3 regions of the Peribacillus sp. S4 genome follow, and region 3 is predicted to be linked to each of the others. Evidence: riboswitches for the same ligand, from Rfam matches in the RefSeq annotation. Region 3 holds a riboswitch; each other region holds the start of a gene.
What was found. Region 3 has a riboswitch for thiamine pyrophosphate ahead of thiC (phosphomethylpyrimidine synthase ThiC). Riboswitches for the same ligand answer to the same signal wherever they lie in the genome.
Positions count from the first base shown of each region.

Region 1 (11,068 bases), 1.4 Mb from region 3:
AAAGGAAGTCATCATTGCAACTCAGCATTGCACCAAAGAGGGCAATCCGAAAATTGTCAATCACTGCGATATTCCACTAACAGCCCAAGGTGTTGTATCGACATTAATATCTGAATATGCAGTTTTTCGATTTAAAGATAATGAAATGATTTTAGAAGAGTTAGACAAGGGGTGTACGATAGAGAAATTAAAAGAAATCACACCTGCAAATTTTATAATTTCACCAAGTTTGAAAGCGTATTCAGTCGAATGAATTAACAATCCGGAGGTATTATAATGGATCATGAATTTGTAATTGTTAGCGCAAACCGTACAGCCATTGGTAGAGTTGGCGGACGATTAAAAGAGGTGCCGGCTGGAAATCTAGCTGCAACAACCATTAAAGATGCGATTGAGCGTGCTGGGCTAGAACCTGAGCAGATCAATGAAGTGATTTTTGGTGAGGTACGGCAGTCCACTGAATCATCTAATCTAGCACGTGTTGCTGCATTAAGAGCTGGTATTCCCCATGAGGCCTCTGCTTTCACAGTAAACCGACTATGTGCTTCAGGCATTCAGGCTGTTGTATCGGGGGTTCAGCACTTAGCATTTAATCCGGATGATATTGTTGTTGCCGGCGGAGCGGAAAATATGAGTCGGGCCCCCATTTATTTAAGAAATTCACGATATGGAGAAGGAAATCCTTACCTTGTTGATTCTAATCTTGAAAATGGCCAGCAGCCAATCGAAGTTTTTGGAAAAGACTTAGGTATGGGGGTTACAGCTGAAAACGTTGCGGAAAAATATAATATTTCCCGTGAGGATCAGGATGCATTTGCTTTGGAAAGCCAGAATCGGGCAAAATTAGCAATTGAGTCTGAATCCTTTCAATCGCAAATTGTTCCGATTGAAATAAAAACTAGAAAAAACACATCGATTTTCCATATAGACGAGCACCCAAGGGACACAACCTTAGAAAAATTAACCCAATTGAAACCAGTCTTTAAAAAGGATGGAACTGTCACAGCGGGTAATGCCTGTGGCCGAAATGATGGAGCGAGTTCCTTAGTCTTAATGACTCGAGAAAAGGCTTCCAACATAGGTGTCAAACCTATTGCCAAAATCATTAACTGGTCTACAGCCGGTGTCGATCCACGATATATGGGAATCGGTCCAGTTCCCGCAATCGAAAAACTTTTGAAAAAAACTGGTCTGAAGATTGAGGATATTGGGCTGTTTGAATTGAATGAGGCTTTCGCTTCGCAATCACTTGCCGTGATACGTGAAGCGAAGCTAGATCCTGATAAAACCAATGTCAATGGTGGGGCTATCGCATTAGGTCATCCATTAGGGGCAACTGGAGCGATAATCATAACGAAATTAATTCATGAAATGCAAAAACGACAAGAAAGATACGGGATAGCGACTCTATGTATTGGCGGAGGTCAGGGCATGGCTATTTTATTAGAATTAGCCTAAGACGATTCTAAATGAATGAACTACATTAATTAAATATATTTTGGACATTTACGATCTGAGGAGGCATTACATGGAGACAGAACTTAATAAGCCACAGCTCAAAATTCCACCAGCTACGATGGGGGAAAAATTAAGACAGGTTGGACCAGGTATAGTTGTCGCTGCCACAGGTGTGGGAACTGCCGATTTGATAACATCTATCGTTATTGGAACGTCTTTTGGAATGACCTTTGTATGGGCCATTATTGTCGGTGCAATTTTGAAATACTTTTTAAATGAAGGTGTAGGACGCTGGTATTTGGCAACTGGACAAACCATGATTGATGGCTGGCATTCATTAGGGAAATGGGCAACAGGTTATTTTGGTATCTACTCAGTCATTTGGGGATTTATCTATGGAGCAGCTGCAGCATCGACTTCAGCATTGGCCATGCACGCCATGTTTCCAATCATGCCGCTTTGGGCTTGGGCTATCGTCCATTCGATTCTAGGCTTCGGTCTCGTTTGGACAGGCCGTTATCTGCTGTTTGAACGTGTAATGACAGTTTTAATAGGTGTTATGTTTGTAACGATTATCGGTACAGCGATTCTTTTCCTACCTAGCTTAGGAGATTTCGCAATCGGATTCGTTCCTAGAGTTCCAGAAGGCTCATTCATTTTAATGCTAGGCTTGATTGGTGGAGTTGGTGGAACAATCACCATGGCTTCCTATGGTTATTGGTTAAGTGAAAAAAGCTGGAGTGGAAAAGGTTGGATTTCCATGATGAGAACAGATACCAAGGTTGCCTATACATTAACAGCTATTTTTACATTGGCTGCATTGATAATCGGTGCTCAATTTCTAGCGGGTACAGGTGTCAGCATCCGTGATGATCAAGGGCTTATCCAACTTGCCGAAATGCTTGGGGCGGAGTTTGGCACACCTATGCGTTGGTTATTCTTAATTGCATTTTGGTCTGCAGCTTTCTCTTCCTTACTTGGAGTTTGGAATGGGGTTCCGTATCTTTTTGCTGATTTTGTCAAAACGATACGCAAGAAAAAGGCTCCAGGAAAACAGGCTGTATCAGAAACTGAACCTGCTTATCGTGCCTATCTAACCTGGCTGACATTCCCTCCGATGATTTTGTTTTATTTCGGAAAACCCGTCGAGTTAATCATCATATATGGAGCTTTAGGAGCATTATTTATGCCATTCCTGGCTATCTCCCTGATTTTATTATTAAATTCGAAAAAGGTAGATAAAGAGTTTAGGAACAAAGCGGTTCCTAATTTGGTTTTAACGGCTTGTCTCATCATGTTCGTCTATTTAGGGGTTAACGAACTTATTGAAATTTTTACGAAATAATAGGTAAAGGCTGTGGGGAATCTTCTTCCTGATAGCCTTTATTTTTCCCTTTAGCTGGTCAGTCTCACTTTCATAGGAAGGTTTTTTTACCCCCAAATCTCTTTTTCGCTGCCCCGTAAAAGCATATGTGCTTTACACCTTCACGGAAAAGCTGATGGTCATCGAAAATAATTATATTAAAGAAGGATTTCTAGCAAACATATTCAATCCAAAAGTAGCTGTGTTTTTAAGTTTTTTACCCTAATTTATATCCAGCAGACAAGCACATAGCTTTTACTTTAGAGTTTGGAATGGTATTTCTTTTATATGCCATTAATTAAAGAATTATATGCCTTCATGTAAAATGAAAAATTGAGAAAATCGATGAGATGATCTGTGTTCATTCCTTTAATGAAATATGGATCTATGATTTAGTGCATTTAACGGTAGTTTAAAATGGAGTTGCATTTTTTAGGCAGAAGGAATAGACTTGAATAAAATTTAATGTTACGGGAGTCTGTGGAATCAGGCTGAGAGTATGACTAACTGTTGTAGACCGTTTGAACCTGTTGGGTAATGCCAGCGTAGGGATTGTGACTAGAGGACCACTATGCACTTTGCTTACGCAAAGTGCTTTTTTATTTTCTATGAAAGGATGTATTCGAGATGAATCAACAGCAAGTCATAACCAATAATATTGTTCGCTATATGCAAAATGCATCGGATGAGGCATTCAATGAACAGGCCTTACAATTATTTTCTTATCAATACGATCATAATCTTCCCTACCGAACCTTTTGTTTTCAAAAAGGAAAGACACCAAGGGTTGTTAAGACATGGAGGGACATTCCGGCCGTTCCGATTAATGCTTTTAAAGAAGTCACGCTAAGCTCCATAGATCCCTCTGAAACAGAAGCTGTTTTCATGACTAGCGGAACTACAAAAGGAATTAAGGGCAAACATTATCATCCCACTTTGGAGGTGTTTGATAAGTCCATGATTTTAAATTTCAGGAAAAGATTTATGAAGGAAACGGAGAAAATACGCATGGGGATTCTTTTTCCAACCGAAATAGAAATGCCTAATTCTTCATTAGCTCGCTACTTGGGTCTTGGAATGCGTGAATTCGGTACGAAGGATAGCCACTATCTATTAAATGAAAGTGGAATTGATATGGACCGCTTGCTGGAGTACCTTGCGCATGCGGAAAAAACTGGGGAGCCTTATGCCCTTTTAGGCGCGAGTTTTAGTTTCGTACATATGATCGAAGAATTAGAACGAATGGGAAAGATCTTTAGTTTACCAAAGGGAAGTAAAATCCTTGATACGGGAGGATATAAGAATCAATCTAAGGAATTGGGTATGGATGAATTCTATCATATGCTTTCAACTCACTTGGGTGTAGACCGGTCAGGATGCATAAATATGTATGGGATGACGGAGCTAAGCACGCAATTTTATGATGACGGTAACGAGACTGTTCCTCCTGTAAAATCGGGACCGCATTGGATAAGGACTAGGGTGATCAATCCTTTAAGTGGGGAAGAGGTCCAAAAGGGCGAGCGGGGAGTACTTGTTCATTGTGATTTAGCTAATTATAATTCGGTCACTACCATCCTAACAGAAGATTTAGGGGTCGAGGTGGATGGTGGTTTTCTTTTATTAGGAAGAGTGCAGGGAACAGAGGCAAAGGGTTGTTCCATAGCGGTGGATGAGTTTTTAAAAGCTGCAAAGGGCGTTTCGGAATGAACGAGATTGCAGGATATATACCGGATATAGGGGATGAAGATTTTACAAAAAGGGTTTTAGTATTTAAGAGAAAGAATGAAGAAGTGGAAGTGGAGATTCCCCTTCTTACGATAGAACAGATGAATAAGGTTATAGAAAAAGTTAAAAGGGCGAGTGTTGAGATATTAAAGGCATTTACGACTGTGGAAATCATGGACATTATTGATAAAGCGATTGATAGATTACTGGATCGTCGTTCACCCTACCGTCAAAAGGCTGAACAGCTCCTGCCGATTATTACAGGGTATGATGAGGAAATAGTTCGTCTTGGTCTTACTATTTATTTGAAAAAATTCCGTAAACATGAACTCCAACGCTTTGTTGTTGAAGATTTAGGAAATCCCCTGATGCTTGATGACTTTCAACCTCGAATCAAAGGCGGGTTCTCTAAGGCAGTAGGGCCAAATCTAATCACCCATATTTGGTCGGGGAATGTCCCAGGTCTTCCTTTGTGGAGCTTCATCTCCGCTTTGCTTACCAAGTCAGGAAACATTGGGAAGGTCTCAAGTGCAGAGCCTTTGTTTGCGGGCTTGTTTGCCCGTTTGTTAGTGGAAATTGAACCTAAATTAGCGGATTGCTTTGCCATTGTTTGGTGGAAAGGGGGCGATGAAGAGCGGGAAACATGCATATTGGAACAAAGTGACGTTGTAGTAGGGTACGGCGGCAACGCTTCGCTTCAGTCTCTTCAAAGCCGAACGCCAATAACCACCAGATTTTTGGCTTATGGCCATAAAATCAGTTTTGGGTTGATCTCTCGCTTTAGCCTGGATTCACAAAAAGCTTTTGAAACTGCACGTCAAGCGGCACTTGATGTCATCCGTTATGATCAGCAAGGCTGCTACTCTCCCCATATTTTTTATGTCCAACATGGCGGCAATGTTTCGCCAAAAGAATTTGCGAGATATCTTGCACATGAACTTGAAAACATGGAAAAAAGATATCCTCGGCGGATCCTTTCAATGGAAGAGTCTGCAGCACTGGCATCGTGGCGTCAAAGAGAAGAGATGAGTGTTTTTTATGATTCCCAAAAAGAGGTATTGGGAAATGTAGCACATGATTGGACCGTCGTATACGAAGAAAAGGACATTTCCTTCACTCCAAGTAGTTTGAATCGAGTGATAAAAGTGATTGCCTTTGAAAAAATAGGGGACCTTATTCCTTCCATTGAGCCTCACCGTTCTTTCCTCCAAACCGTTGGTATAGCTGCAAACCCAAGAGAACTTTTTCATTGGGCCGAGTTATTGGGGGGAATTGGTGTAACGAGGTTAACGGCTTTGGGCAGTATGACGTCTCCCGAAGCTGGATGGCATCATGATGGCCGCTTTAATTTACTAGATTTGATCAACATGGTAGATATAGAGTCCTCTGCTGTAGTGGACAGTGAAAGATTTGCCCCTTATGTTGATTAGGAGGTAGTGGAATGGGGTTTTTGACAGTTAATGATGTGACATACAGCTATCAGGGCAAAAGGTCAGTTATCAATCGTGTAAGCTGGGAAATAGAAAAAGGGGAGTTTCATTGTTTGCTAGGGAAGAGTGGGTGCGGGAAAACGACGTTATTAAAGCTGGCAGCAGGCTTACTGCAGGTGGATACTGGAATTATTTCCCTGAAAGGGGACATCGTAATCAAGCCGTCTCCAGAAGCCGGATTTGTCTTTCAATCCCCAACCCTATTAGAGTGGAAAACTGTAATGGATAACGTTTTGTTGCCCGTTTCCCTTAGGGGGAAAGTGACGGTAAAGGATAAAGAGTATGCGATGAAGTTATTGGACACTGTTGGGTTAGCAGACTATCTTCAAAGTTTCCCGGCACAATTATCAGGAGGTCAGCAGAGTCGTGTAGCCATTGCAAGGGCACTTGTTGAACAGCCGTCCATGATGTTCTTAGACGAACCATTTGCTGCTTTGGACGCGATTACAAGAGAAGAATTACAGGACGACCTTTTAAAGATATGCAAACAGCAAAATACGACAGTCCTTTTTATAACACATGATATTTCAGAAGCTGTTTATCTCTCAGATAAGATAGCGGTAATGGATCAAGGAAGCATTGTCTATGATACAGCTGTCGATCTTGCAAAGCCGCGAACGGTAGAAATGAGGTACAGCTCGTATTTTAATGAACTTTGCCTCAAGATCCACCAGGTTATGGGGGGAGCACGGATATGAAACGATTTCCTATATACTCCGTAATCCTTTTAATGCTTTTGCTATTTTTATGGGATCTAGCAGCAAGGTCCATGTCGGAGCTTGTCCTGCCGACACCTATTGTGATTTTCCATACTCTTTTTGAAGGCATAATCGGCGGATACTTTACCCCGCATATTATCCGAACCACATCAGAGGTGTTGCTGGGACTGTTTTTTGGAGGGGTATTCGGATTTGTGGCAGGCATTATTTTGGGCGAGGTGCCTTTTTTACGGAAGCTCTTATTTCCTTACATTATTGCCAGTCAAGCCGTTCCGAAGCTTGCTTTAGCCCCTCTTTTTATTCTTTGGTTTGGATTTGGAATGACCTCTAAAGTGGTGATTACGGCACTGATCTGTTTTTTTCCTATTTTGGAGAATACGGTGATGGCCATAAAGTATATGGATAAGCAGAAGCTGGAACTGTTCAAAATGCTTGGTGCATCACGCTGGCAAACCTTGATCCATTTAAAGATACCTGCCGGGATGCCTGGGATTATAGCAGGGCTTCGAGTAGCGGTCGTTTTGGCAATTGTAGGTGCGGTTGTTGGAGAGTTTATCGGCGGAAGCGACGGATTAGGAGCGGTGATCATCGCTTCACAGGGAATGATGGATACACCATTGATGTTCGCGACCTTGATATTGTTAACGGCCATGGGAATGGTTCTATATCAGGCAGTGCAACTTATGGAAAAGAAATGGGTCAAACGATTTATAAAGGAGACGGAGAAAAAATGAAATCAAAAATTATGCTAATGGGTTTATTATTTTTGATAGCAATAATTACAAGCGCTTGTGGAGCAAAGGAAGAGGCAACCAGGGAAGCAGGCTCAGAGAAAATACAGCAGGTCAGAGTAGCGAATTGGAGTAAGCCGATAACTGAGCAAACGAATTTATTGGTGGATGAGAAAAAACACTTTTTCAAGGATAAAGGATTGGACGTTTCGGTTATTCCAGGAGAAGGTGGCGGGGATGCCATTAAAAATATTGTTTCTGGACAAGCTGACATTGCGTTTACAGATCCCGGCTCTCTTTTCTTCGCATTAGACAAAGGGGAAAAGCTGAAAGTGATTTATAATATCTATCCACAAAATGTGTTTAACATTGTATCCCTTAAAGACAAAAAAATAAATAAGCCACAGGATCTTAAAGGGAAAACAATTGGTGTATATAGTTTAACAAGCGGGACGCGTCAAAATTTATTGGTACTTCTGAATCAGGCTGGACTTTCGGAAAACGATGTAAAAATCGTGGAGACGGGATTGTTGAATTTTGCTCCTTTGATGCAGGGAAAGGTGGATGCAACAGCTGCAACGGATACTGGATTAGCCGTTGCTAAACAAAAAGGATTGGATGAAGTAAATGTAATGGAAGTAAAAGATTATTTGAATGTGCCTAGCGATGTATTTGTTGTCACAGAGAAGACATATGATGAAAAGAAAGACGTTCTGAAAGAATTTTTGGAGGCTTATAGTAGCAGTGCACAGTGGATGATCAAAAATCCGGAGGAAGCCGCTAAACTAGCATCTGAATATGCTATTGATGGAAAAGATGAACAACAAAACTTGAAAATTATTAATTTGAGAAATATTTCGAGTGTTTCCTCTGAGGGGACTGATAGTAAGGGGCTAGGGGTACTTGATACATCGGTTTTACAAAAAGGGGCAGATACGTACCAGCAATTAGGACTAATTAAAAATAGCATCGATATGAAAGAGGCAGTGCGTGACGATCTTCTTCCTAACAAAACGGAGGAGAAAAAATGAAAAAATTTCAAGGGAAAGTAGTACTGGTGACGGGAGCTAGCCGAGGAATAGGAGCTAGTATTGCCCGTGCCTTTGCGAGAGAAGGGGCACTGGTTATCATCAACTACCTGAAAAATCACGAGGCCGCTGAACAGGTTGCCGTGGATTGTACTAAACTGGGCGGTGAAGGATGGGCTATACAGGGAGATGTCACATCTGAATCGTCCGTCAAACAGATGATCGAACAAGTTTTGGAAGCGGGGAAAATTGATGTTCTCGTGAATAATGCCTTCAAGTCTTACATTTTTGATGCTGACAACCGAAAAATGTCATGGGAGCTTACATGGGAAGATTATCAGGCGCAAATTGATGGGGCTTTACGCTCGACACATTATATGTGTCAGGCAGTCTTACCCATTATGAAAAAACAGAGCAATGGCAGCATCATCAATATGATCAGCAATTTAGTTCAAAGGCCGATTGTACCTTACCATGAATATACGACAGCAAAAAGTGGACTTATGGGGTACAGCCGTAATTTAGCTGCAGAGCTCGGAGCTTTTGGAATCAGGGTCAATTGTGTGGCTCCGGGGCTTGTCTATCCAACGGATACAAGCAAGGATACAAAAGAAGAGTTGAAGGACCTCATCATCTCCCAAACTCCACTCCGCAGAATTGCAGCACCAGAAGATGTAGCAGGACCCGTGTTGTTCCTGGCATCAGATTGGAGTCTGTTTATGACAGGGCAAACTTTATTTGTAGATGGCGGGCTTGTGATGTGACAACACGATAATCATTAAATCACTACTTGGTAAGTAAATATACATTTCATTTACTTCATTTATTTGACCAAATCTTCAAATATTATGCTGTCGTTTAGCAAGAGGGGGGAGTTTATCTGTGAGCTTTGCTGATCTAGAGAATTGCTTTACAGATGGTGAGACAGTATCTCAGGCTGTATTAATGGCTGAGGGTGTAAATGGTAAAATGCTGAGTTTATGAAGGAGATACATAATAGCTCCAAGTAAGGCAAATGTATTTAATGTCCTGAAGGAGGTAGTTTAAAAACTGATGAGTATAGGGAGGCTGTTTAAGTCTCTCTTTTTGTTTGGAATTTGGGAGCTGAAATGCTCCTTTTTTTATTAGTCTCTGCCTACTGATTTTACGATAGGCACAGCAAAATCTTTTTTGTTTTTCAATTTAAACAGTACCCGCTTAGTATTTTTATAATGATGGTAATATAATTAGAAAATAACTTCCGTTGGGAATGATGTTAAATGAAGTGAGGAAGTATGATTATTATCTATAGGAAATGATACTGATATATTATATTTTTCGATTGATTCCACCAATTCATGAATGAAAAAAATGGAGTGTTAGGATATAATATATTATTGTATTGGAGATTCATTGTGGAATTTCCTTTTTTTTACGGGCTTCTTTTGTTTATCTTCTCGATGTACGGGGAAATAAATTATAGTTGTATATGTTTTTATAATAATAATCAGAGTTAAGTAGAGGGGTTTGTTTTAATGGAATTCTTAGAAAAATTTATTAGTGAGGCTAATGGTGTGTTATGGTCTTCCATATTGATCATCATGTTGGTTGGATTGGGTCTTTATTTTAGCATCCGCACGAAGTTTGTCCAATTCAGAATGGTAGGGGAAATGTTCAGGCTTTTGGGAGAAGGGGCCACTGCGGATAAAAAAGGTGTAACATCCTTTCAGGCATTTTGCATAAGCACGGCATCGCGGGTAGGAACGGGTAACCTTGCAGGTGTTGCCATCGCGATCACGACGGGCGGACCTGGAGCCGTTTTCTGGATGTGGTTAATAGCATTGATCGGATCTGCTTCCGCATTCATTGAAAGTACACTTGCTCAAATCTATAAAGTCAAGGATGGGGATGCATTCCGCGGCGGTCCTGCTTATTATATGGAAAAGGCATTGAATGCCCGTTGGATGGGCATCACTTTCGCCGTGTTGATTTCGCTTACATTTGGATTGGCTTTCAACTCGGTACAAGCCAATACGATTACAAGCGCATTCAATGAATCGTTTGGGATTGAAAAGTGGGTTACGGCAATCATCTTGGCTATGGTAACGGCTGTCATCATTTTTGGCGGGATCAAAATGGTTGCAAAAGTCTCTGAAGTCATCGTTCCGATCATGGCAGGAGCCTATGTAATAGTGGCGTTGATTATCATCATCATGAACATTACCGTGTTACCTGGTGTTTTTGCTTTGATCTTTGAAAGTGCATTCGATGGAATAAAAGAAGTGGCTGGCGGAGTACTGGGAGCTGCCATGATGCAGGGAATCAAGCGCGGCCTATTTTCAAATGAAGCCGGGATGGGTAGTGCACCAAATGCTGGTGCGACGGCTGATGTCAGTCATCCCGTCAAACAAGGGCTCATTCAGTCTCTAGGTGTTTTTGTCGATACGCTCATCATTTGCAGCTCGACAGCCTTCATCATTTTGTTTTCCGGTCTTTATACATCCAAGGAAACGGACGGTATCGTCCTTACCCAAAATGCCCTCGGAACGGCATTGGGATCTTGGGCAGGTAT
Region 1 is NZ_CP175708.1:2,286,959-2,298,026, forward strand. Features, by position in the region: gene ACJ9PY_RS10895 (3-oxoacid CoA-transferase subunit B) at 1-253, shown strand, start outside; gene ACJ9PY_RS10900 (thiolase family protein) at 277-1,458, shown strand; gene ACJ9PY_RS10905 (Nramp family divalent metal transporter) at 1,529-2,803, shown strand; TPP riboswitch at 3,282-3,391, shown strand; gene ACJ9PY_RS10910 (long-chain fatty acid--CoA ligase) at 3,449-4,531, shown strand; gene ACJ9PY_RS10915 (acyl-CoA reductase) at 4,528-5,979, shown strand; gene ACJ9PY_RS10920 (ABC transporter ATP-binding protein) at 5,991-6,737, shown strand; gene ACJ9PY_RS10925 (ABC transporter permease) at 6,734-7,492, shown strand; gene ACJ9PY_RS10930 (ABC transporter substrate-binding protein) at 7,489-8,520, shown strand; gene ACJ9PY_RS10935 (SDR family oxidoreductase) at 8,517-9,281, shown strand; gene ACJ9PY_RS10940 (alanine/glycine:cation symporter family protein) at 10,032-11,068, shown strand, end outside.
Region 1: another riboswitch for thiamine pyrophosphate. It lies ahead of ACJ9PY_RS10910 (long-chain fatty acid--CoA ligase); the one in region 3 lies ahead of thiC (phosphomethylpyrimidine synthase ThiC).

Region 2 (11,068 bases), 1.5 Mb from region 3:
AAGTCACAAGTAAGGCCCTTTCTATTATTGAAGGATGGAAGAGAGGATGGAGCCATTTCCAATGACAACCAAGTTATGGGAACATATCTCCATGGAATATTCCATAATCGCTTGTTCACTAGATTACTGGTTAACCAAATTCGACGGAACAAGGGGTTGGATGAAGTGAAGGAAAACGTTCAAAGCGACTCGGAGCGCAGGGAGGAAGCGTATAACCTCTTGGCTTCCCATCTGGAAGAAAACATTGATATGGATACCGTCTATCAATGGCTGCAGCTCGAAACTGCAGAAAGTTGAACAAGAGTCAGACCGTGCTTAGTATGTTGATCAAGGCCCTTTTATCTGCAAGAAAGATCAATTTTGAGCTGCAATTCCTTTTATTTAGCCATAATAAGTGACAGAGGCATACAAGATATGTTATGTTGTCTTCTCTACATATTTTATACAAAATAAAAGGATGAGGTGTTCATATGAATAAAACAGAATTAGTGAGCAGTGTTGCAGCACAAGCTGAACTGACAAAAGACGAAGCAAAAAAAGTAGTGGATGCATTGTTTGAAACAATCACGGCTACACTTGCTAAAGATGAAAAAATCCAATTAGTTGGTTTTGGTACATTTGAAGTGCGTGACCGTGCTGCCCGTACAGGAAGAAACCCGCAAACTGGCGAAGAAATACAAATTGCAGCTAGTAAAGTACCTGCTTTTAAAGCAGGTAAGGAATTAAAAGAAGCTGTAAAATAAAAGGTGAACGAAGAAAAAAACCTGGCGATGAAATATGCGCCAGGTTTTTTGTTTACTGACTGATTCGAAAAACAGATAATATATACCGAATGTGACTCAGAAATGGAAAAGATAAAAAGTCGACTTTGTCATCTATTCGTATATTGTAAGAGCCATTTGGAGTTTAATAAATTGAAGGGATCAGGGCGTTCCCATGACCAACAATGAAAAAAGCCGAATCCATGAAGCAGTAATGGACTGTAACACAAATGAAAAAAAATTATAGTACTTATTAATAAGGTTTATACTGTGACTATGTTAGGCTAAATGAATAACAGGCTTTAAAACCAAAATAAAAGAGGTGAAAGAAATGCTGAAGAAAATAATGAAAAAAATCAAACAGCTTTCCCAAGGCAGCAGTGAGCGAAGACATGGTCATTATCGCCGAGGCAGCAGCAGCAGCAGCCGGGGCTACAAAAGGTATCCCATGAGTGGAAGTGACCGCTACAAAAGAAAAGGGCGCGGCAGCAGCAGCTAATTCCAATTCTTTGACTTCAATACAGCCTGCAGGTCGATTGAGATTTCTTTAATATTTGAGTAAGGTTCTTGGATGCTTAATAACCTTTTCAGTATATGCACGGTTTCTTTTTCTAACGAAAGCTCTTCTGTCCAAGGAAGTGCTTTTTTACTTTTGGAAGCGTACGTCGTATAAAGTACATATAGAAGTATTTCCCCCAAGTCGTAAAAATCCTGCCTTTTCAGCTGCAAAATGGATTCTTTAGCGAGGTTGTCCGAATTGATCATCTTGGACAAACCAAAGTCTATCAAAATGGGCTGATGGTTCTTAAGTAGAATATTCGGTATACGTAAATCTTGATGGAAAATGTCATGCTCATGTAGATAACATACTAAATCGACCAGCTTATCCAGAAAATATAGAGACTCTTTCTCATTGAACGTTAATTGATTCGAGAAAATATGGTCTTCTAAATTATTCCCTTCTATGAAATCCATCACAAAATAAACATTTCCATCTTGCGAAAATTTCTCGTGAAATTTAGGGATATTTCTGTGGTTTAACATTCGTAATATGGAAATTTCATTTTCAAACTGTTTCAGCTCTTTTTTGCTGCGGCGTTTACTTTTCCGGAGCTGTTTGATCACTATATTTTCATTCATTTTCAAATCATTGCAACGATAAACAATACCGTAGCTTCCTGTTCCGATTACAGCTTTTACCTCGTAGCGGTAATTCAAAACCACACTCTTTTTTAAAGGAATATCCACAATTAACTGGTAGAACTTTCTAAAGGAACGAAAAATTGAAACTTCCCTCACCACTTTCAAATATTCGAGTCAAGAACCAAAAAAAAAGACCATTATTAACTATGCTGGAAATATGAATGATCATGGTTAGTTTAACACTGATTTTTGATAATGCGGTAATGAAAGTCATTTCTTCGTGGCGATCTTTTGATAGTTCACAATTAAAAATAAATTTTTCATATAATTTCACATTATGAAATTATATGGTTTTTAAAAATATTTAGTTTACTATAATGAATTCATAATAAAAGAGTAGGAGGTGATGAGGTGGATGGGCGCGAGTTGAGAAGTTGCTTTGGGAAATCCCTAACCGGCGTCACAATAGTGAGCTGGTTTGATGGAAAGTTCAAAAGGGGATTACTGTGAATTCATTAAATTCACGAGTAAAATTGCAAAACTCACGAATGAACTGCTGAATTCACGAGTCAAGTGGCCAATTCACGAGTAAAACAGCAGAATTCACGAGTAAACCGGCCAAATTCACGAGTAAAACAGCAGAATTCACGAGTAAACCGTCAAAACTCACGAGTAAACTACTAACTGAGCTCCCTTTGATCAAATTCTTTGAAGGCTACGGGAAAAGAGGGGATGGAAGATTGAAAGTTTAGTAACCCTAAATCAAGAAAACTTTTCTAATACGTTTGACAATTGGATTTATCGTGTTAATATAAAGGCAAATGAATTTAATATACAATTTGTACCACTAGGGGTGCTTTATAGGTAAAAGTTGATTTTTTACCCACAAAAGCTGAGATTGAAGTATGACTTTAAGACCCTTAGAACCTGATCTGGTTTATACCAGCGTAGGGAAGTGGGGTCTGGAACTATACATTTCCGTATTATTTCAAGTACAACCACTTTCTTTACGTTTAAGAAAGTGGTTTTTTGTTTGCAAAAAAAGGGGTGATAAGTGTTTTTTTTCTGTAACGTTCAATGAAAAAATACAATTTGGAGGTAATGGACATGAAGTTTTCAGAGGAAATCCGTAAGGAAGTTGATCACATTTGGGAAGCTAGTTTTAATCATCCTTTTGTTGCAGGAATAGGAGATGGCACATTGCCATTGGAGTGTTTCCGTTTTTATGTCATGCAAGATGCCTATTATTTATCTCATTTTGCTAGAGTTCAAGCCTTAGGGGCAGTCAAAGCTACAGATTTACATACAACAAGCAGGCTTGCCGGCCATGCACAAGGAACATATGAAGCGGAGTTGAAGCTTCATGAGAATTTTTCCGAGAGATTAGGCATCACAAAAGAAGAACGGGAAGATTTCAAGCCTGCCCCGACTGCCTATGCTTATACTTCCCATATGTATCGTGCGGCATATTCGGGACATTTAGGAGATGTTATTGCAGCTATCTTGCCGTGTTACTGGCTGTATTATGAGATAGGTGAAAAGCTGCAAGGGTGCATGCCCGAAGAGCCGATTTATCAAGAATGGATAGCGGCTTACGGAGGAGAGTGGTTCCGCACTTTGGTGGAAGAACAAATTGCGAGGCTGGATGAGATAGCTGAAAAAGTAACTGAAGAAGATAAGGCGAGAATGAAAGAGCATTTTATTCTCAGCAGCCAATATGAATACTCATTTTGGGAAATGGCTTATCGTTTAGAGACATGGGCCGTTCATAAGGAAACATTAGAAGTATAAAAGGAGAATGAAACAATGAAAAAAGGATTGAAATTAACGGATATATTAGTCACGATCGTGATTGCGGTAGCATTTGGAATCGTTTATATCCTTTGGGGTTCGATTTATTATTCCGTTAAACCATTAGGATTACATCTGGATCAACTTATTTATGGAATGTGGTTTATAGCTGGCCCCGTCGCCTTCTTAATTTTACGGAAACCGGGTGTGGCACTTTTGGCGGAGATAGCTGCAGCTTCCGGGGAGTTCTTCCTTGGTTCACCATGGGGGCTGACCGTACTGTTATATGGGGTGGTCCAAGGTTTGTTCGCGGAACTGGTGTTCATGACTTTCAAATATAAAAAATTCAATATGCCGGTGGCCGTTTTAGCTGCGATAGCTTCCTGCCTGGCATCAGTTATCATGGATTTTGCATACGGGGAAATAGGTGCGCTTTCAACTTGGAATCTATCGTTATTCATGATAGCGAGATTTGTGGGTTCCATATTCTTTGCAGGTGTGACCGCTTATTATTTAGTTAAAGTCCTGGAAGCAACAGGAGTAACAAATCTTGTGCGTCCGGTTTCAAATAAAGATTATGCAGAACTGGATCAAAAGTAGAGGTTGAGGGCCATGGAACCAATCGTTTCTGTTGAAAAGTTAAGAATGAAATTTCCCGGTGATGAATCTTTGATATTCAAGGACCTATCACTATCGTTTGATCAAGGAGAAAAAGTGCTATTGTTGGGACCATCAGGATGTGGTAAGTCCACTCTGTTGCAAGTGTTAAGCGGATTGATTCCGAATTCCATCGAAGTCCCGATGAAAGCGGAGGAATTGAAATGCCCTTCTTCATGGGGATATGTTTTTCAAGATCCTGATAGCCAGTTTTGCATGCCATTTGCCGATGAGGAAATTGCCTTTGTCCTTGAGAATCTTTCCGTCCCTAAAGAAGAAATGAAAGAGAAAATTGAAAATCAAATCCGTAATGTAGGATTGAACCTAGGGCATACAAGTATAGAAACATTATCAGGCGGGATGAAACAGCGTCTGGCAATCGCTTCAGTATTGGCCCTTGAACCAGAAGTGCTATTTTTAGATGAACCGACAGCCATGCTTGATCCGGAAGGAACGAAAGAAATCTGGGACTTGTTGAAGGAAGTCGGAAAAGACAAAACGGTTATTATCGTCGAACATAAAATTGACCATGTTTTAGAATTCATCGAACGAATCGTGCTTTTAAACGATGACGGTCAAATCATAGCTGATGGTCCAAGAGACACCATTATTTCCCTATATAAAAATGAAATGAGAGAACATGGAATTTGGTTCCCTGGTGTTTGGGATGAATATATACAGAAGTATGCACCCACTAGGGAACACCAATTTACAGATGGTTTACCTCTTCTGGATGTGCAAGGATTTAGCGGTTTTCGGAATAAAGAGGAAAAAATACACGTTGAAGAGCTGAAGGTCCATTCAGGAGAATGGATTGTGATCAGGGGAGAAAATGGTGCGGGCAAGAGTACACTTTTGCATGCATTGATGCAGTTCATAAAAACGAAAGGTACGTATGAATTATTGGGGAACCCCATTAAAATGGTGAAAAATCCAACGGATCATATGACGTTTGTCTTTCAAAATCCTGAGTTTCAGTTCGTTGCAAATACTGTATATGAAGAGATTGCTTATTCATTGCGTATTGATAAAAGGCCGCAACAAGAAATAGATGAGAGAGTCCGCTCATTGCTTAAAGTGTTCCGCCTTGAGGCACATCGGGATAAACATCCGTTTCAATTATCAATGGGTCAAAAGCGTCGCTTAAGCGTAGCAGCATCAATCGTAATCGACAAAAAAATCATTCTCCTGGATGAGCCGACATTTGGTCAAGATTCGAAAAATACCTTTGCATTATTGGAATGGTTCGAGGAATATCGAAGGCGCGGAATAACCGTGATCATGGTAACTCATGACGAACATATTTCAAAAAACTTTGCAACCAGAATCTGGACGGTTAAGGGCGGAAACGTAATAAGTGATAAAAACATCGCGCAAGCCGGATTTGTCGAGACCAAAGTTAAAAGGAGTGTCATGTAGATGAATGTTTCAAACGCAGAAACATGGCTCCATGGAATTAATCCAAGCCTTAAACTTGGTGTACTGATTGTATTATGCATCGTGGCGTTATTCATTCATGACCTGAATTATATGATGAACATCACCATTGGCGTATTGATATTATTTTTGTTTTTTACCGGGCATTCGATAAAACGCATCCTGCTTTTGTCGATTCCCTTTTGTTTCATTTTTATATCCACCTCTTCTGCAATGATATTATTCGGGCAAGGTGAGACGCTTTGGTTTGAGTGGGGCCTCATATCGATTACGGAAGAAAGTTTCATGAGGGGATTACTGGTAGGCTTTCGAGCTTTGTTCTTTGCGGCCCTTGGTTTAACTTTTTCCTTAACGACGAGACCAGTGAACTTGTTTTATTCGTTAATGCAGCAAGTTAAGCTTAAACCGAAATATGCCTATAGTTTCATGGCGGCATTAAGGCTGATTCCCATCATGATGGAGGAGTTCCAAACGATACGAAACGCGATGAAGGTACGCGGTTTCGAAAGAGGAAAAGGGATAAGGTCGGTCTATTTTAAAATGAAAGCCTATTCCATCCCGTTGTTATCCGGAAGCATCAGACGTGCTCACCGAATCGCGGTTGCGATGGAGGCAAAGCGATTTACAGACACTCGGGATCGAACATACTATTATGAATTTGGTTTTTCAAAAATGGACCATGGTTTCATTCTGTATTTTATCATCCTGCTGTTGGCCGGCTTTTACCTATCGATTCAATTCCCGTTAGTATCTATTTGATTTTTATGAGATTGTAACTTTACTAGTTGGGGGTTCTAGTATGAATGCACATGAATTGCATATAATTTCCACTGGGAAACAGCCAATTGAAAAGTTTGTGGAAATCGCTTCAAACATTCAGGAACATGTTGATTTCTTTTATCTAAGGGAAAAGCATAGGAGTGCTTCGGAACTCTATCGAGCAGTGAGGCTATTACATGATAATAAGATTCCGCTTTCTAAGATCATCATTAATGACCGGGTGGATGTAGCCTGGGTACACAAAGCATTTGGTGTGCAATTGGCTTTTCATAGTTTAGATGCAGAAGTCGTAAAAGGAGCTTTTCCAGGGATGAATGTTGGCTGTTCGATCCATTCCATGGATGAAGCGAAAGCCGCATTCAGAAAAGGGGCCGATTACGCGATTTATGGACATGTTTTTGAAACGGCTTCAAAAATTGGCCTTCCTCCTAGGGGAGTTGAGGAGCTTCATGCAATCACAAGAAATGTCGATCTTCCGATAATTGCGATAGGAGGAATAACACCTTTCAATTGCCAAGACGTGCTGGATGCGGGGGCACACGGAATTGCGGTCATGTCAGGTGTGCTTGAAGCTGAAAATCCGATTGAAGCCGTTAAAGAATATGCGAAGTCTTTGGGAAAGGAGACATAATATGAATTCCATATATGATGCAATCATTGTTGGGGGAGGAGTAATAGGTGGATCCATTGCCTTTCAATTAGCCAAGCGAGGTAAGAAGGTTCTCTTATTGGAAAAAGACAGACTTGCCAGTAAAGCATCCAGTGCTGCAGCCGGGATGTTAGGAGCACAATCCGAGTTAGATGCTGATAATCCCCTTTTTACATTGGCAAATCGAAGCAGAGCGATGTTTCCTGCACTGGCGGAAGAATTAAAAGACATAAGTGGAATAGACATCGAATTAGTGAATAAGGGCATGTATAAGGTGGCGCTATCGAGTGATCAAGTAGCCGAGTTGAAGAACATGATCAAAGTCCAGCAAAATGCCGGACTTGAGGCTGAATGGCTATCGACTGCCGAAATAAGGAAAACGGAACCGCTTTTATCGGATGAGATAAAAGGAGCCATGTTCATTCCGAATGATGGACAAGTTTCAGCCACAAGACTGTCGCTCGCTTTTACTGAATCTGCAGCTGCCCTTGGTGTGGATATAAAGGAATTTGTTCATGTCTCCGATTTGGTTACGGAAAACGGATGTGTAACGGGAGTTGTCACGGACATAGGTAGATTTTCAAGTGAAAATGTCATCGTGGCAGGTGGCGCTTGGAGTGCTTTCCTCCTGGAAAAATCAGGGATCATACTCGACAGTTATCCAGTAAAGGGAGAGTGCTTTTCCGTCCTGGCCGATCGTCCATTGCTTGAAAAGACAATTTTCTCACATGGCTGCTATCTTGTGCCCAAAGTTGGCGGAAGAATCATTGTCGGGGCAACGGTTAAAGCGAACACTTTCGATCAAAAGGTAAGTCTTGAGGGGATTTCTACGTTAATAGAAAGAGCAACGCAATTGCTTCCGGCGATTAAAGGAACCGAATTGGAAAAGACATGGGCAGGTATACGCCCCCAAACTGGGGACGGCTTACCGTACTTCGGTGAACATCCGGCATGCAAAGGACTTTTCATTGCAACGGGGCACTATAGGAATGGTATCTTGCTTTCTCCAATTACAGGTGTACTTATAGCGGATATTTTGGAAAGGAAGGCAAATCCCGAATGGTCCCCTTTTCGATTGGACCGTTCGATACAGCCCCTTTTTTCTTGATGGAGGTGGATGAATTGGAATTGATTATTAACGGGGAAAAAATACGGATTCCTGCTGAAGAATCAACAGTTACAGGGCTTTTACAACACTTTAATCTACATCAAAAAGTAGTGATCGTTGAATTGAATGATGAAATATTAGCAAAAGAAAGTCTAAGTGAAACACTTTTGTCAAATGGAGACAAGGTAGAGATTGTACATTTTGTAGGAGGCGGATGATATGTTAAAGATTGGTTCTTATGAATTTTCTTCAAGATTATTATTAGGTACTGGGAAATATCCAAATTTCGATGTTCAAAAACAATCAGTGGAGGTTTCGGAGACGGAAATATTAACATTCGCGGTCCGGAGAATGAACATTTTTGAAGCAAGTCAGCCCAATTTTTTGGAAAAGCTTGATTTGAAGAAATACACACTCCTTCCCAATACGGCAGGAGCTAAAACAGCCAAAGAAGCAGTGCGCATAGCCCAGCTTGCAAAGGCATCTGGCTTATGTGACATGATTAAGGTTGAAGTCATTGGCTGTCAAAAAACACTGCTGCCTGACCCGATTGAAACATTGAAAGCTGCTGAAGAATTAGTGAAACTGGGATTCACCGTATTACCTTATACTTCGGATGATGTCTTGCTCGCTAAACGCCTGGAAGAAGTGGGGTGCCATGCAATCATGCCCGGAGCTTCACCAATTGGCTCTGGTCAAGGCATTATAAACCCACTGAACTTACGGTTCATCATGGAACAATCAGAGGTGCCGGTAATTGTTGATGCAGGGATCGGTTCACCCTCTGATGCAGCGATCGCCATGGAATTGGGAGCGGATGGCGTATTGCTTAACACTGCTGTTTCCGGGGCTAAAGACCCAGTCAAAATGGCGAGAGCAATGAAACTTGCCATTGAGGCAGGGCGATTGGGGTATGAAGCAGGAAGAATCGAAAAAAATGATTACGCGATTGCAAGCAGCCCAGTTGAAGGATTGAGCATTGGATGAATGAGCGTTATTCACGTCAAGAACTTTTTGGTCCTATTGGGGAAGAAGGGCAAATGAAAATTCGCCAAAAACACGTTTTGGTGATTGGAGCGGGTGCTCTCGGTACGGGAACTGCGGAAGGCCTTGTTCGAGCCGGAATTGGGAAACTCACCATTGTTGACAGGGATTATGTAGAGTGGAGCAACCTTCAAAGACAACAGCTTTATTGTGAAGATGATGCACAAAAAAGAATACCGAAAGCAGTGGCAGCGAAGAATCGCCTGAATGCGCTAAATTCGGATGTAATCGTAAAATCACATGTGGCGGATGTTTCGGTTGATGAATTGGCGAAGCTTGTTGAAGGCGTGGATTTGATATTGGATGCCACTGATAATTTCGATACAAGGATGCTTATTAACGATACTGCACAAAAATATAAAATCCCCTGGATTTACGGTGCCTGTGTAGGGAGTTATGGGATAAGTTACACGGTGATCCCAGAGAAGACACCATGTTTGAATTGTTTGCTGGAAACGGTCCCGATTGGAGGACTGACTTGTGATACGGCGGGAATCATCAGTCCTGCCGTTCAAACGGTCGTTGCCCATCAAATGGCGGAAGCTTTAAAAATCCTTGTCGAAGATCACGAATCGCTGAGAAACAAAATCGTTTCATTTGATCTTTGGAAAAATGAACATTCATCGATAAATGTTGCGAAATTAAAAAAGGACACTTGTTTGTCATGTGGGTCAAATCGAACGTATCCCCACCTCTCTTATTCAAATCGAACAAAGACCGCCGTTTTATGCGGTAGGGATTCCGTCCAAATCCGGCCGGCAATGAGGGTTGAAAGAGACTTAGCGGAACTCGAAAATAATCTTATCGCACAAGGTGGTAAGATCGACAGAAATCCTTATTTACTTTCATTTACCATTGGAGCCCATCGGTTGGTCGTTTTTAAAGACGGGCGGGCGTTGATTCATGGAACAAAAGATATTGCAGAAGCAAAAACGTTATATCATCGTTATTTTGGCTGAACGCACCGACTTGCAATTCACGTTTATACCCGTGAAAGAGTGCCAAAAAAAGATGCCCTTATAATAGGAAGGTATCGAACATTTTCCCAATGTGGCTTATTTGCTTCAGAAATATAAAACGAAAGCGGTGTCTGCCTTTTTGGGGCGGCACCGCTTTGTTATGGAACGATTATTTAAGCAGCTTACATATCATGACTGCTATTATGCTTCTGACGGGAGTGCTGCCTGTTTTTCACCTTATGAGAACCGCTTAACGGTGCTGGTTGACCTGGGTTATTTCCTTTAGGAGCATTTTTTCGCATATCTTTACCATCGTTTTTGTTCATGTTCGATCCCTCCTATCTCTTAAGATAATCAGTCCGTGAAATTTTATTCACATACATATATTTGCAAACCTCGTACATGCTATGGATGGACACCATATTTAAGGAGCTGAATCCAAATGCAGGATAAACAAGATAAGCGAAGGTCTTTTCAGGAAGCCCAGCAAAGTTATCAACAAGTATTTGATGTATACTCATCCATTGAGAAAAACGCACCGAATTACGGGACGGAATTGAAACATGTGAAGCAGGAAGTGAACGAGGCCTATCAACAAATACAATCTGCTTTAGTCACCGCTTCCGAACATCAGAAAGAACAATTGAAAAAATTCGAACAGGATATCCAGGCAATCGTCAATGAGGTCAATTCTGAGGACTATTGAGTGACAGGTTCTTTCGTCATGAGTCCATGCGCA
Region 2 is NZ_CP175708.1:2,316,378-2,327,445, forward strand. Features, by position in the region: gene ACJ9PY_RS11045 (cobyric acid synthase) at 1-297, shown strand, start outside; gene ACJ9PY_RS11050 (HU family DNA-binding protein) at 471-743, shown strand; gene ACJ9PY_RS11055 (hypothetical protein) at 1,036-1,266, opposite strand; gene ACJ9PY_RS11060 (protein kinase domain-containing protein) at 1,257-1,985, opposite strand; TPP riboswitch at 2,744-2,875, shown strand; gene tenA (thiaminase II) at 3,012-3,695, shown strand; gene ACJ9PY_RS11070 (ECF transporter S component) at 3,711-4,295, shown strand; gene ACJ9PY_RS11075 (ABC transporter ATP-binding protein) at 4,308-5,771, shown strand; gene ACJ9PY_RS11080 (energy-coupling factor transporter transmembrane component T family protein) at 5,772-6,548, shown strand; gene tenI (thiazole tautomerase TenI) at 6,589-7,200, shown strand; gene thiO (glycine oxidase ThiO) at 7,202-8,326, shown strand; gene thiS (sulfur carrier protein ThiS) at 8,341-8,544, shown strand; gene ACJ9PY_RS11100 (thiazole synthase) at 8,546-9,313, shown strand; gene ACJ9PY_RS11105 (thiazole biosynthesis adenylyltransferase ThiF) at 9,310-10,329, shown strand; gene ACJ9PY_RS11110 (small acid-soluble spore protein P) at 10,512-10,655, opposite strand; gene ACJ9PY_RS11115 (hypothetical protein) at 10,772-11,035, shown strand.
Region 2: another riboswitch for thiamine pyrophosphate. It lies ahead of tenA (thiaminase II); the one in region 3 lies ahead of thiC (phosphomethylpyrimidine synthase ThiC).

Region 3 (11,068 bases):
GATTTTCCCTGATGATCGTTTGGACCTCATTAAGTTCCGCTACATTTCCCACGGGTTGTGAAGAATCGAAAGCATAGCCTATTCTCCAATCGCGATCTTTATGTTTCAGTTTTAATTCAAGGATATGATCTCCGTGGTTAGTACTTTCTTTTTTTATCCTGAATTCGCCATTTCGGGAAACGACCGTTTCTCCGTTCAACGGAACTGGTTTTAATGGCAGATTCCCGCCAAAACCCGTATCGATCAAATAGGTTTGGCCCTCATGGTTCAATAGAATGGTGACATGTGTCCTTCCTATGGTCATCCACCCCTGATTATAGATGACACCACGAACCAAAGATACATCAAAGTCATTTTCCAACAGGAAAAAATAAAGGGCTGAATTCAATTCATAGCATAATCCCCCCTCATTCCTCAGGAGGACTTTGTTCATGATATTCGCTTTATTGATATCACTCAGATGGGATGCCATGATTGATAAGTTTTCAAAAGGAATGGTTTTCGCTGTCTTATCGAGAATTTCGTCTAATTTTTCAAATGTCAGTTTCACAGCTTCCTGGAGCCCTATTCTTTTCCTGAATAATGCATTCAGTTCATTCATTAAGATTCCCCCCCTTAGACAGATACCGGCGAAGCGTATCTTGACTTTGTATATATTCATTATACTTTGTCCATATTTCATCCTTCAATCAATCTGCCATCAGCTCCACCTTTTGCTTATCACCTGAAAAGAGGTCGCCCAATCTTGTCTTAATCCTGGGCAACCTCCCCCATTCATGCACCGAGGCAGTTTTTCTTTAATCATTCATTTACCTGTAAGATTATTTTACCTACATTCTTATTGGCTTCCATATGTTCATGCGCCCTTTGTACCTCTTCAAAAGGGAAGACATGGTCCACGATTGCCTTGATTTCATTTTTGCGGAACAACGGCATTGCCTTTTTAACTAATTCTTCCGTTAACTCTTTTTTATATTCATCACTCCGGGGAGTCAGTAGAGTGCCTTTTAATTGAACTCTTTTTAAGAGAAGTTCCATCAGGTTCACTTTCTCGACTACAGTTCCGCCTAGAATGCCTATCAGTACCCATCGTCCATCAGTTTTTATGCTTTTAAGGTTTTTCTCCCAGTAAGAAGCACCGATGAAATCCAGGATAACATCCACTCCTTGATTATTTGTAGCTTTCAGGATTTCCTCATCAAAAGCTTGTTCTTTATAGTTGATACAGATATCCGCTCCTAGTGAGTGACAGAAATCCAATTTTTCCTTTGAGCCGGCTGTAGTGATGATTTTCGCTTTTGTCAGTTTTTTTGCCAGTTGGATAGCTGCAGTGCCTACACCGCTTCCGCCAGCATGAATCAATACCGTTTCTTGATCCGTCAATTCACCTAACCAAAACAAGGTTTGGTACGCAGTCAAGAATACTTCAGGAATCGCTGCCGCTTCTTCAAATGACAGGTTATCCGGTATCTTCATTGCACGATCAGCCGGCATCAAAGCATATTGAGCATAACCGCCGCCGTTTACAAGGCCCATCACCCTCGTCCCCGATTGTATATTTGCTCCTTCCCCTGTTTCCACCACTTCCCCGGAAACTTCAATCCCCAATATTGGATTGGCCATATAACCGGATTTCCCTTCCCGGGAAACAATATCCGTTCTATTTATCGCAGACGCTTTAACCTTTATTAATATTTCCCCTTTACCGGGCACGGGCTTTGAAAAATCTTTAAATAGTAATTGTTCTGCACCACCCGGTTCTTTAACCACTACTGCTTTCATTTGCCCCACTCCTTACCATTAAATTAGTGACCATCCTTTTAAAATGGTTTGTCTTGAAGATGGAAACTATCCTACTCCAAAAAATATCCACAAGCAAATAATTAGGTTTTGGCAAACAAGGCAGAATAAAAAAAGTCGATGTCCCTTTCGGGGCCATCGAGCTTTTTTTGAAAAGTTTATATTATCTTTTATTAAGCGATTGACTTCTATCCAGGTCATGATGCAATTGTGCTGCCGGAACCTTAGGGTTAGGAATCTGTCCTTTTGCGACTGGTTCAGCTACATAAACAAAATCTCCCGTACCATCTGGGGCGCTTCCTGTTGCCCATAGGCCATCTGCCGATTCATTACCTTCCGATAAGTTCCAGAATTCGTACGCTTCCGGTTGAGATTCCATTTCCGCTTCCGGTGGGAATGATGCGGGAACAACCACGCCATTTTTTTCTTCAAGTTCTGCAATGGCCGCCATCCATTGATATTGGTGGTAACGATCACGGGCTAACATTTTACGGAAGGTAGCACGTACCCCTTCATCTTTTGTCATATGATATAAACGGGCCACTTGAAGGCGTCCTTGGCTTTCAGCATGCAGATTGGATCGCATGTCTGCTAATAAATTTCCGCTGGCTACGATATAAGATCCGTTCCAAGGCACCCCATTCGAGTTGGTTGGCAGTCCGCCAAGACCGCTTACGAGCAAATGCTGGGGATTGATACCACCCATGATCGCTGCTGTAGCAGGATCTTTTGCGGCTTCTGCTTGATCTTCCGGAGAAGCGCCATCAAGCAATTGACTAATGAGTGAACAAAGCATCTCTACATGTCCAATTTCCTCTGTACCGATATCCATCAGCATATCTTTGTATTTTTCTTCTCCACGGCAGTTAAATCCCTGAAAAAGGTATTGCATCATGACAGTCATTTCCCCAAACTGTCCACCTAACACTTCCTGAATTTGACGGGCAAGCATCGGATCTGGTCGATCTACCTTAACTTCAAATTGCAATTCTTTTTGATGGCGAAACATATTAACTCCTCCTTTTTTTTATGATGTACGGTTTTTTATTACCCGCCTGTACATGCTTAAAACCATAATTCAGTTATAATGAACAATAATTAGAAGAAATTTACATACCATTAACATTGATGACTGAACTAATAAGCCAAGGATTTTCTTTGTGCTATGAATCGCTCAATAAATAAGATATATAAAAGGTCCATCTACCTGTCTATAACTATAAAATACAGGGTAAAGTAGAAAGAACCATATATAGGAAAAAGGAGGATGAAAAATGGATTTCAAGCCCCGAAATCAAAGAGATCAATCCATTTCAGAATTACGTTATACTTATTCCGCTCGTAACCTATGGTCCGGTTTTCTATTCGGGATCGGATTGGTTGCATTCATCGATGAAGCCATCTTTCATCAACTATTACATTGGCATCATTTCTATGACAAATCCACAACCAGTATCGGGCTTATCTCGGATGGTTTATTTCATGCCCTAAGCTGGTTCGCAACGGTCGGGTCGTTATTCATGTTCGCTGACCTTCGCCGTCGAAAGGGGTTATGGCTGAAAAGGTGGATAGGGGGAGTTTTGCTCGGGGCAGGTTCTTTCCAGTTATATGACGGAATACTCCAGCACAAGCTCATGCGCCTCCATCAAATCCGTTACAATGTCGATATTTTCCCATACGACTTGACTTGGAACATTGCCGCTACAATCATGATCTTGATTGGCATTACCCTCGTCATTCAAACAAGGCGCAGCTTACTTAAAATGATAGAAGACGCCAGCAATGCACAGTAATGGACATATTCATGATAACGGAACTGGTTTTGAACCGATTTTATTGATGCTACTCATGCCGGGTTTAGTGATTTATATCGCAGCTGTCATCATTTCGAACCGCCGCTATAAAAAATGGCCATTATACCGTACCTTCTTTTGGATTCTTGGCACTCTCTGTGCAGCCTCTGCAATCATAGGCCCAATAGCCAATCGTGCGCATATGGACTTCACGGCGCATATGGTTGGTCATTTACTGCTTGGAATGATTGCACCCATCCTGCTCGTGCTTGCTGCACCCATTACGCTTGCACTGCGAACACTTGATGTACAATCAGCAAGACGCCTTTCAAAGGTGTTGAAAAGTTGGCCGCTGCGATTTTTAAGCAATCCAATCACTGCCTCTGCGCTTAATATTGGAGGGCTTTGGATCCTTTATACGACTGGTCTGTACCGGTTGATGCATCAGAATGCCCTTCTGCATGCATTAGTGCATTTTCACGTGTTCATAGCGGGCTATCTATTCACTGCGTCTATGATTTATATGGACCCTGCACCCCACAGGTTCAGCTTCATGTTTCGAGCTATCGTATTTACAATTTCACTGGCCGGCCATGATATCCTTTCTAAATATATTTTTGCCCACCCGCCAAGCGGAGTCACCAAGGTACAAGCGGAAAATGGCGGAATGTTAATGTACTATGCTGGTGATGCGATTGACGTTGCACTTATATGCATCCTTTGCTATCAATGGTTCAAAGCCACCCGGCCCAAGGGGTCACTAGCCTTGTAGGAAGGCGGTTCCATGATTACTTCGGTAAACTCCTGCGTTTCTGTTTAATCGTCCAACATTTAGCTCATACTAATTTTTGATGAAAAAATTTTGGATGGAGCTGAATGAAAAATGGAATATGAAGCGAACAATTCTACTGAAAATGCTCTTCGTGATTATAAAGCTGGAATCGGTGTCTTTACGCATAAAATGCCAGATCTTGCTGAGAAATTCAATTCGTTTACGGAAGAGTGCTTTAAAGAAGGTCAATTGTCCAAGAAAGAAAAACAGCTTATCGCACTAGGAATAAGCTTATATTCACAAGATGAATACTGTATTATCTATCATACAAAAGGATGTCTTGATCAAGGCTGTTCCGAACAAGAAATTCTTGAAGCCATTGGTGTGACCGCGGCATTTGGCGGAGGAGCAACCATGAGTCAGGCTGTTACCCTCATCCAGGAATGCATTCAGGAAATAAATCAGATGAAACAATGATAAAGAAGGGATAGGAGAATCAGTCCTATCCCTTCTTTATGTTATTAATAACTGCTTTTAATGACTCATGTTGTTGTTATTTCCTTGTGCGGGGGCATACGAATTCATCATTTGTTGCATATCCTGCTGTGCAAGCTGCGGAACTTGGTAATAATGATGTTTGTTTTGATATATCGAAATCTCATAGGCCATTTCAATGCAGTTCGGAACGGAATCTGCAAATACGCGGCGAACCACCGGATTCGTTATTTCAAGCGCTGCCATCGCCTTCATGGATGCCGCAGACTTAACAGCCGCAAGCATCAAGCCTGAAATGCATTCATCCGTAATTTCCGATACGGATTGCAAAGGTTTTTTTGGCTGAGTTGGTGTCAATCCATATATAAAATCGTTACCTTGATTCATTTTGTAGCTCTGAGTTGGTTTAGAAGGATCCTGGCCCGTTTGGAAGCACTCCAATGAAATATTATATTCATCTTGGATGAACTGATATTGACGATCCAGAATGTCGAGTAATTCCTGATCTTGGACATGCTGACGCAAAAGAGTATACGTGTTTAAAGTACCGATCGCTCCCGACAGCACTTCATGTACATCGAATACTTCGTGACCACCGTGATTCAATTGTGGGGGGATAGCACCCGTTTGCATGTTCTGGTGTACTTGACCTTGTTGATATTGGTTTTGCATTGTATTTCCCTCCTCATTTTATCAATCAAGCGAACACGTTTAGTATGTTAAACCCCAACCGGATTATTCAATCTAAACTCTTCCAAGAAGACCAATAAACTGCTGCATCATTTTTTCTGTATAAAAAACCGTGGCGCTTTAAACTATAAACACTTTATATACATGGGAGGATTTCTAATGACACATCAATGCTTCTATTGTAGTGATGTCACGGAAGAAAAAAAAATCCATATAGTAACATTTCAAATTACTGACACGGATAGAAACGAAATGCTGTGTGATGAATGTTATCAAGAATGGCTGCAAGGAATAAAAGGGTAAGCATTAAAAGCCCTCTAACATTTCCCAAACACCAACGATGCATGCTTGGATGAATTCAGGGTAACTTAAATTCGTTAATGAATTTCAAGGAGGATGGTTATGGGAATTTTAAGCGGAAATCCGAAAGATGAGCCTATGCATTACGGAGAGGTTTTTGGAACATGGGCATTTCTAACAACTACAAAAGGGTTGATTGCCTGTCATCAAACCATGCTTAATCATACTGGCGACAAGGACCTGTATAAATTGCTTGTTGAAGTGATCGATCAAGGGAAACAGGAACATGACCAACTTGAATCATTATTAAAAGAAAATAACGTAGGACTACCTCCCTCACCACCTGAAAGGCCTAAAGCTAATTTGGAGGATATTCCCGTCGGGGCACGTCTTCAAGATCCTGAAATCTCCGCTTCAGTATCAATCGATATTAATGCAGGATTAGTTGCTTGCAGCCAAATGATGGGTCAATGCATCCGCGAAGATATTGCACAGATGTTTGCGCAATTCCATACCAACAAAGCTGCATTGGGTGCTGACTTCCTAAGATTGAATAAGGAAAAAGGATGGCTTGTCCCTCCTCCCCTTCATATCAATAAAACAAGTATGTAAATAGTAATGATAGATCCCCTTAATCATGTTTTGTAATCGAATCAACATGATTAAGGGATTCATTCCAAAAGGACGATTAAGGAATCATTACCATTGAAGACTTTCGATCAAGTGGCACTTTGTACATTGTTGACTATAATCATTTTTCACAAATTCATGGTTGCAATTCTCCCGAAAAATATTCAGCTCCCTTTTCAGCTGCTCCAATTGAGTTTCCAACTGTTTCATTTCAACTTTTATCTGGATTACCCGATTCATCGAATTCTCCCTCTCGTCGGAATCATTGATAGATTTCCCCATCCGTTTTCCTAAATTCATTCGCTTTTTCTTTAAGCCCTTCATCAATTACCGACTCAAAGCCCAGACCCTTTTCCTTCGCCAAATCACGGATGTCCTGAGAGATTCTCATACTGCAGAATTTCGGTCCGCACATTGAACAGAAATGGGCTGTTTTGGCACCTTCTGCCGGAAGAGTTTCATCGTGATATTCAACCGCCCTTTCAGGATCAAGGGAAAGATTGAATTGATCTCTCCAACGAAATTCGAATCTAGCCTTCGAAAGGGCATCATCCCGTTTTCTTGCCTGCGGATGGCCTTTTGCAAGATCAGCTGCGTGTGCTGCAATTTTATAAGTAATGACCCCTACCCGAACATCCTCTTTATTCGGAAGTCCCAAATGCTCTTTCGGTGTCACATAGCAAAGCATGGCCGTTCCAAACCATCCAATCATGGCAGCACCAATCGCAGAAGTGATATGGTCGTATCCAGGAGCTATGTCCGTCGTCAATGGTCCCAGGGTATAGAATGGTGCTTCTTGACAGACTTCCAGCTGTTTATCCATATTTTCTTTAATCAAATGCATCGGTACGTGACCGGGTCCCTCCACCATGACTTGAACATCGTGCTTCCAAGCAATCTTCGTCAATTCCCCAAGTGTTTCCAATTCCGCAAATTGTGCCTCATCGTTTGCATCTGCAATGGATCCCGGACGGAGACCGTCACCTAATGAGAAAGAAACATCATACGTCTTCATGATTTCACAAATCTCTTCAAAGTGTGTATAGAGAAAGCTTTCTTGGTGGTGGGCCAAGCACCATTGTGCCATGATGGAGCCTCCCCGGGATACAATCCCCGTAACTCGCTTTGCTGTCATTGGGATGTATCGCAAAAGCACACCAGCGTGTATGGTGAAGTAATCGACACCTTGCTCAGCCTGCTCGATTAATGTATCCCGGAATACTTCCCAATTTAAATCTTCCGCGACCCCATTCACTTTTTCCAATGCTTGATATATCGGAACCGTCCCAACAGGCACAGGTGAATTCCTGATAATCCATTCCCGCGTCGTGTGAATATTCTTTCCTGTGGAAAGATCCATTATGTTGTCTGCACCCCATCGTGTAGCCCAAGTCATTTTCTCCACTTCAGCTTCGATCGATGAACTGACAGCTGAATTTCCAATATTCGCATTTATCTTTACGTGAAAATTACGTCCGATGATCATGGGCTCACTTTCAGGATGGTTAATATTTGCCGGAATGATAGCCCGCCCGCTAGCTACCTCTTCCCTTACAAACTCAGGGGCTACATTTTCCCTGATCGAAATGAACTCCATTTCTGGAGTAATGATCCCTTTGCGGGCATAATGGAGCTGGGTTACGTTTTTCCCTTTCACCGCACGCAATGGTTTTCTTTTCAATCCCGGAAAAACTTCGGCATTGGATTGTGACTCCACTTTTCTATATCCGTTATCTTCCGGCTTTATTTCACGCCCTTCATACTCTTCAACATCTTCCCGTTCCAGAACCCAGCTGCGTCTAATCGGGGCAAGGCCTTTATGAATATCAATCGGATATTCTGAATCCGTATAGAAGCCGCTTGTATCATATACACGTAAAGGCGGATTCTCCTCTTCGCCGAATACCCCTGTCGTCGGACTTAGCTCAATTTCACGCATAGGTACTTTAATATCGGGTCTAGATCCCTCAACATACACTTTTTTACTTCCGGCAAAACTGGACATAATTGAAACGTTCATGTCATTTACTGAATTACTCTTCATGATTTCATTTCTCCTTTTTAAGTTCATTTAAAAAGGACAAAATCCAATCCATTTCGCACGAAAAAGCCAGGTCTCATATTTAAGACCCGGCTAACGTTAGTATGACTACAGAAATGACCAGTTGAAAGGTCATCGTTAAGTAGATTCTAACTTCCCCACGCTGGTATGAACCAGATCAGGTCCTGAGGGTTAAGAAGCTTAAGCGCTTCTCTCTCAGCCCAACTTTTATTGGACACCCCTAGTCTGAATAATTTAATTGATTACAGGGTAACTATATCTCACCCTTTTCATTCTGTAAATAATTTAAAAGACCTAGTATTTTCTCTGCAATCATCTAAAATTTGTTATTTGGAGGAGGACCGCCAATTAATTCCCCAGGCTCCCAAGGATAGGAAAAAGCTCCTCTAAATGCGTGATTTCGTAGGTTGGAATCACTTCATTCCGTTTCTTATCATGGCGATTTATCCAAACCGACTTTATGCCTACCCGTGATGCTCCAAGGATATCGGTCATTAAATTATCGCCGACCATCAATACTTCATCCTTATCTAGCTCCATGATTTCCAAAGCATGCTCAAAAATGGAGGCATCCGGTTTACCTCGTCCAAATGCGCCTGAAATCACGATTTGGTCGAAATAAGGAACCAGTTCAGGCGTTATTTCAAGTTTGGTATTTTGCAGCTCAGGAGATCCGTTCGTAAGCAATAGCAATTTGTACTTCCCTTTTAATTCATCCAGAACACGGAATGTTTCTTCATAGATAAATGGCTTTTTGCGTCTTTCGGCCGGGAAACGTTCTGCCAGTTCAAGCCCAAATTCCGGGTCATCGATCCCTAATGCCTTCAAGCCCCTCGTCCACGCTTCTTTCCGATAAGCCGGTACAATCCCGGCCATCTTCCGGAATTCATCATGATCATCCCGAAAATCCCCCCATAGTCCCTCAAATGGGTTGATTCCGATCATTTGAGTGAATGCATATGTATCGTAAGAAGAATAAAGATCACGTGCTTCCTTCCGCACCGCTTCTTCAAACTCGTCGACATTCAGACCATATTTCTCCTTGGCAACTTCGCATGTGGCCACAAAAGCCTCTTTTACACTTTTCTGATCCCATAGTAATGTATCATCTAAATCAAAAAAAACTGCCTTCAGCAAAATGTCCACCCCTCTTTCCCCAATATTGAATTCGTAAAAATTACACTATTACAATAATAAACCACAACCAATAAAAAAAGAATAACTATTCGGAAAATGCATGTCTCTTTCTTCGCAAAATGGCTTACCTTTTCCGGTGGGAACCATATATTCATTTCCCTTTTCCGCTTTCAAATACATACAGTTTTCCATTACTGGCAATCTTGAACTTTGGACCGGTGAACCCCCGTCGGATCAGCTCTTTCCTCATATATACCATGAGGGCGGCATGACTCACGATCAGAACATTCCTTTCCCCCTTTGCAAAGACTTCATCCAATACTTTATTGATTCTTTGCTCAGCAAACTTAATTTCCGCCCTTGTCTGCTTGTTGATCACCGAGCAGCAGCGAATCCAGATGGCCCAAAGGATGAACGGCAGCTTAATCCTTCCTCTCAGAGGGGGAGAAGGTATTTCCCGCAGCTCCTCCATCCGATGAACCGTGCCTGGAAAGATGTGTTCCGCTGTCTTGACGGCTCTCGACATATCACTGCAATAACATTCCTGCCATTCCTCCACGCCAAATAAAGTCGTTCCATAAATAATATCCGCTGCATCATAGTCCACAAACCATTGCTTCATATCATCCGCCGTCACAGCTTTCCCAGTAGGAAATTCATGTGCCACCTTAAAATGCCGTACCAAACCAATTTTCATATATTCTCCTTTTTATCTTTTAAAATATTCGTTTCTATTTCTTATAAAAGCCCTTAACAATATATTAACCTATGTAAAGCAATATAATAAATGCAAGTTGAAACCATTAACTGAGCGCCCCTTGTGTATGGTTAAAGGTTCTCACAGATTGTGTCACTGCAAGAATTTGATTATCATAAGGAAAAATATTATGGCCATATGTAAAAAAGAGAAAGCATATCGCCTTCTCCTTTCGTTTAATCTATGAATTGGAGTTCTGTTATCGTACATCTTTTCCTGAATTTATATTTCCCGCTCAAATCACTGAATTGATAATCATTTAGGGATTTTCCCAGTTGTTCCTTTAGTTTATCCGCCGTGATGGATTCCTCAACTGTCTCTTTCCAATTTGCATTTCCCATTATCTCTTCGAACGGAATGGTAGTCAGGACTTCATCATATATCTGGATGCTTTGATCGATGCCGAAGCTGCCATAGATACTGCCATTTTCATCGGCAAAGATATGCTCCGATTCCAATTCTTCCACCAATACTTCCAGATATCCCTTTGCCTTAACAGGCTTGATGGCAATCTCCGCTTCTGCCTTTACAGGTCCCAATCTTTTATCGATGATCTCTATCGTCAATTTAACGTGAACGGGCGGATAACCAAACCCTTCACAAAGTTCTGCTGCCGAGTTATATACCATCTG
Region 3 is NZ_CP175708.1:848,306-859,373, reverse strand. Features, by position in the region: gene ACJ9PY_RS04160 (arylamine N-acetyltransferase family protein) at 1-601, opposite strand, end outside; gene ACJ9PY_RS04155 (NAD(P)H-quinone oxidoreductase) at 802-1,782, opposite strand; gene ACJ9PY_RS04150 (manganese catalase family protein) at 1,964-2,809, opposite strand; gene ACJ9PY_RS04145 (DUF2243 domain-containing protein) at 3,075-3,593, shown strand; gene ACJ9PY_RS04140 (cytochrome c oxidase assembly protein) at 3,640-4,365, shown strand; gene ACJ9PY_RS04135 (carboxymuconolactone decarboxylase family protein) at 4,477-4,842, shown strand; gene ACJ9PY_RS04130 (spore coat protein) at 4,900-5,532, opposite strand; gene ACJ9PY_RS04125 (hypothetical protein) at 5,710-5,853, shown strand; gene ACJ9PY_RS04120 (DUF3231 family protein) at 5,953-6,462, shown strand; gene ACJ9PY_RS04115 (hypothetical protein) at 6,550-6,720, opposite strand; gene thiC (phosphomethylpyrimidine synthase ThiC) at 6,743-8,524, opposite strand; TPP riboswitch at 8,660-8,774, opposite strand; gene ACJ9PY_RS04105 (HAD family hydrolase) at 8,891-9,679, opposite strand; gene ACJ9PY_RS04100 (histidine phosphatase family protein) at 9,831-10,376, opposite strand; gene ACJ9PY_RS04095 (hypothetical protein) at 10,613-11,065, opposite strand.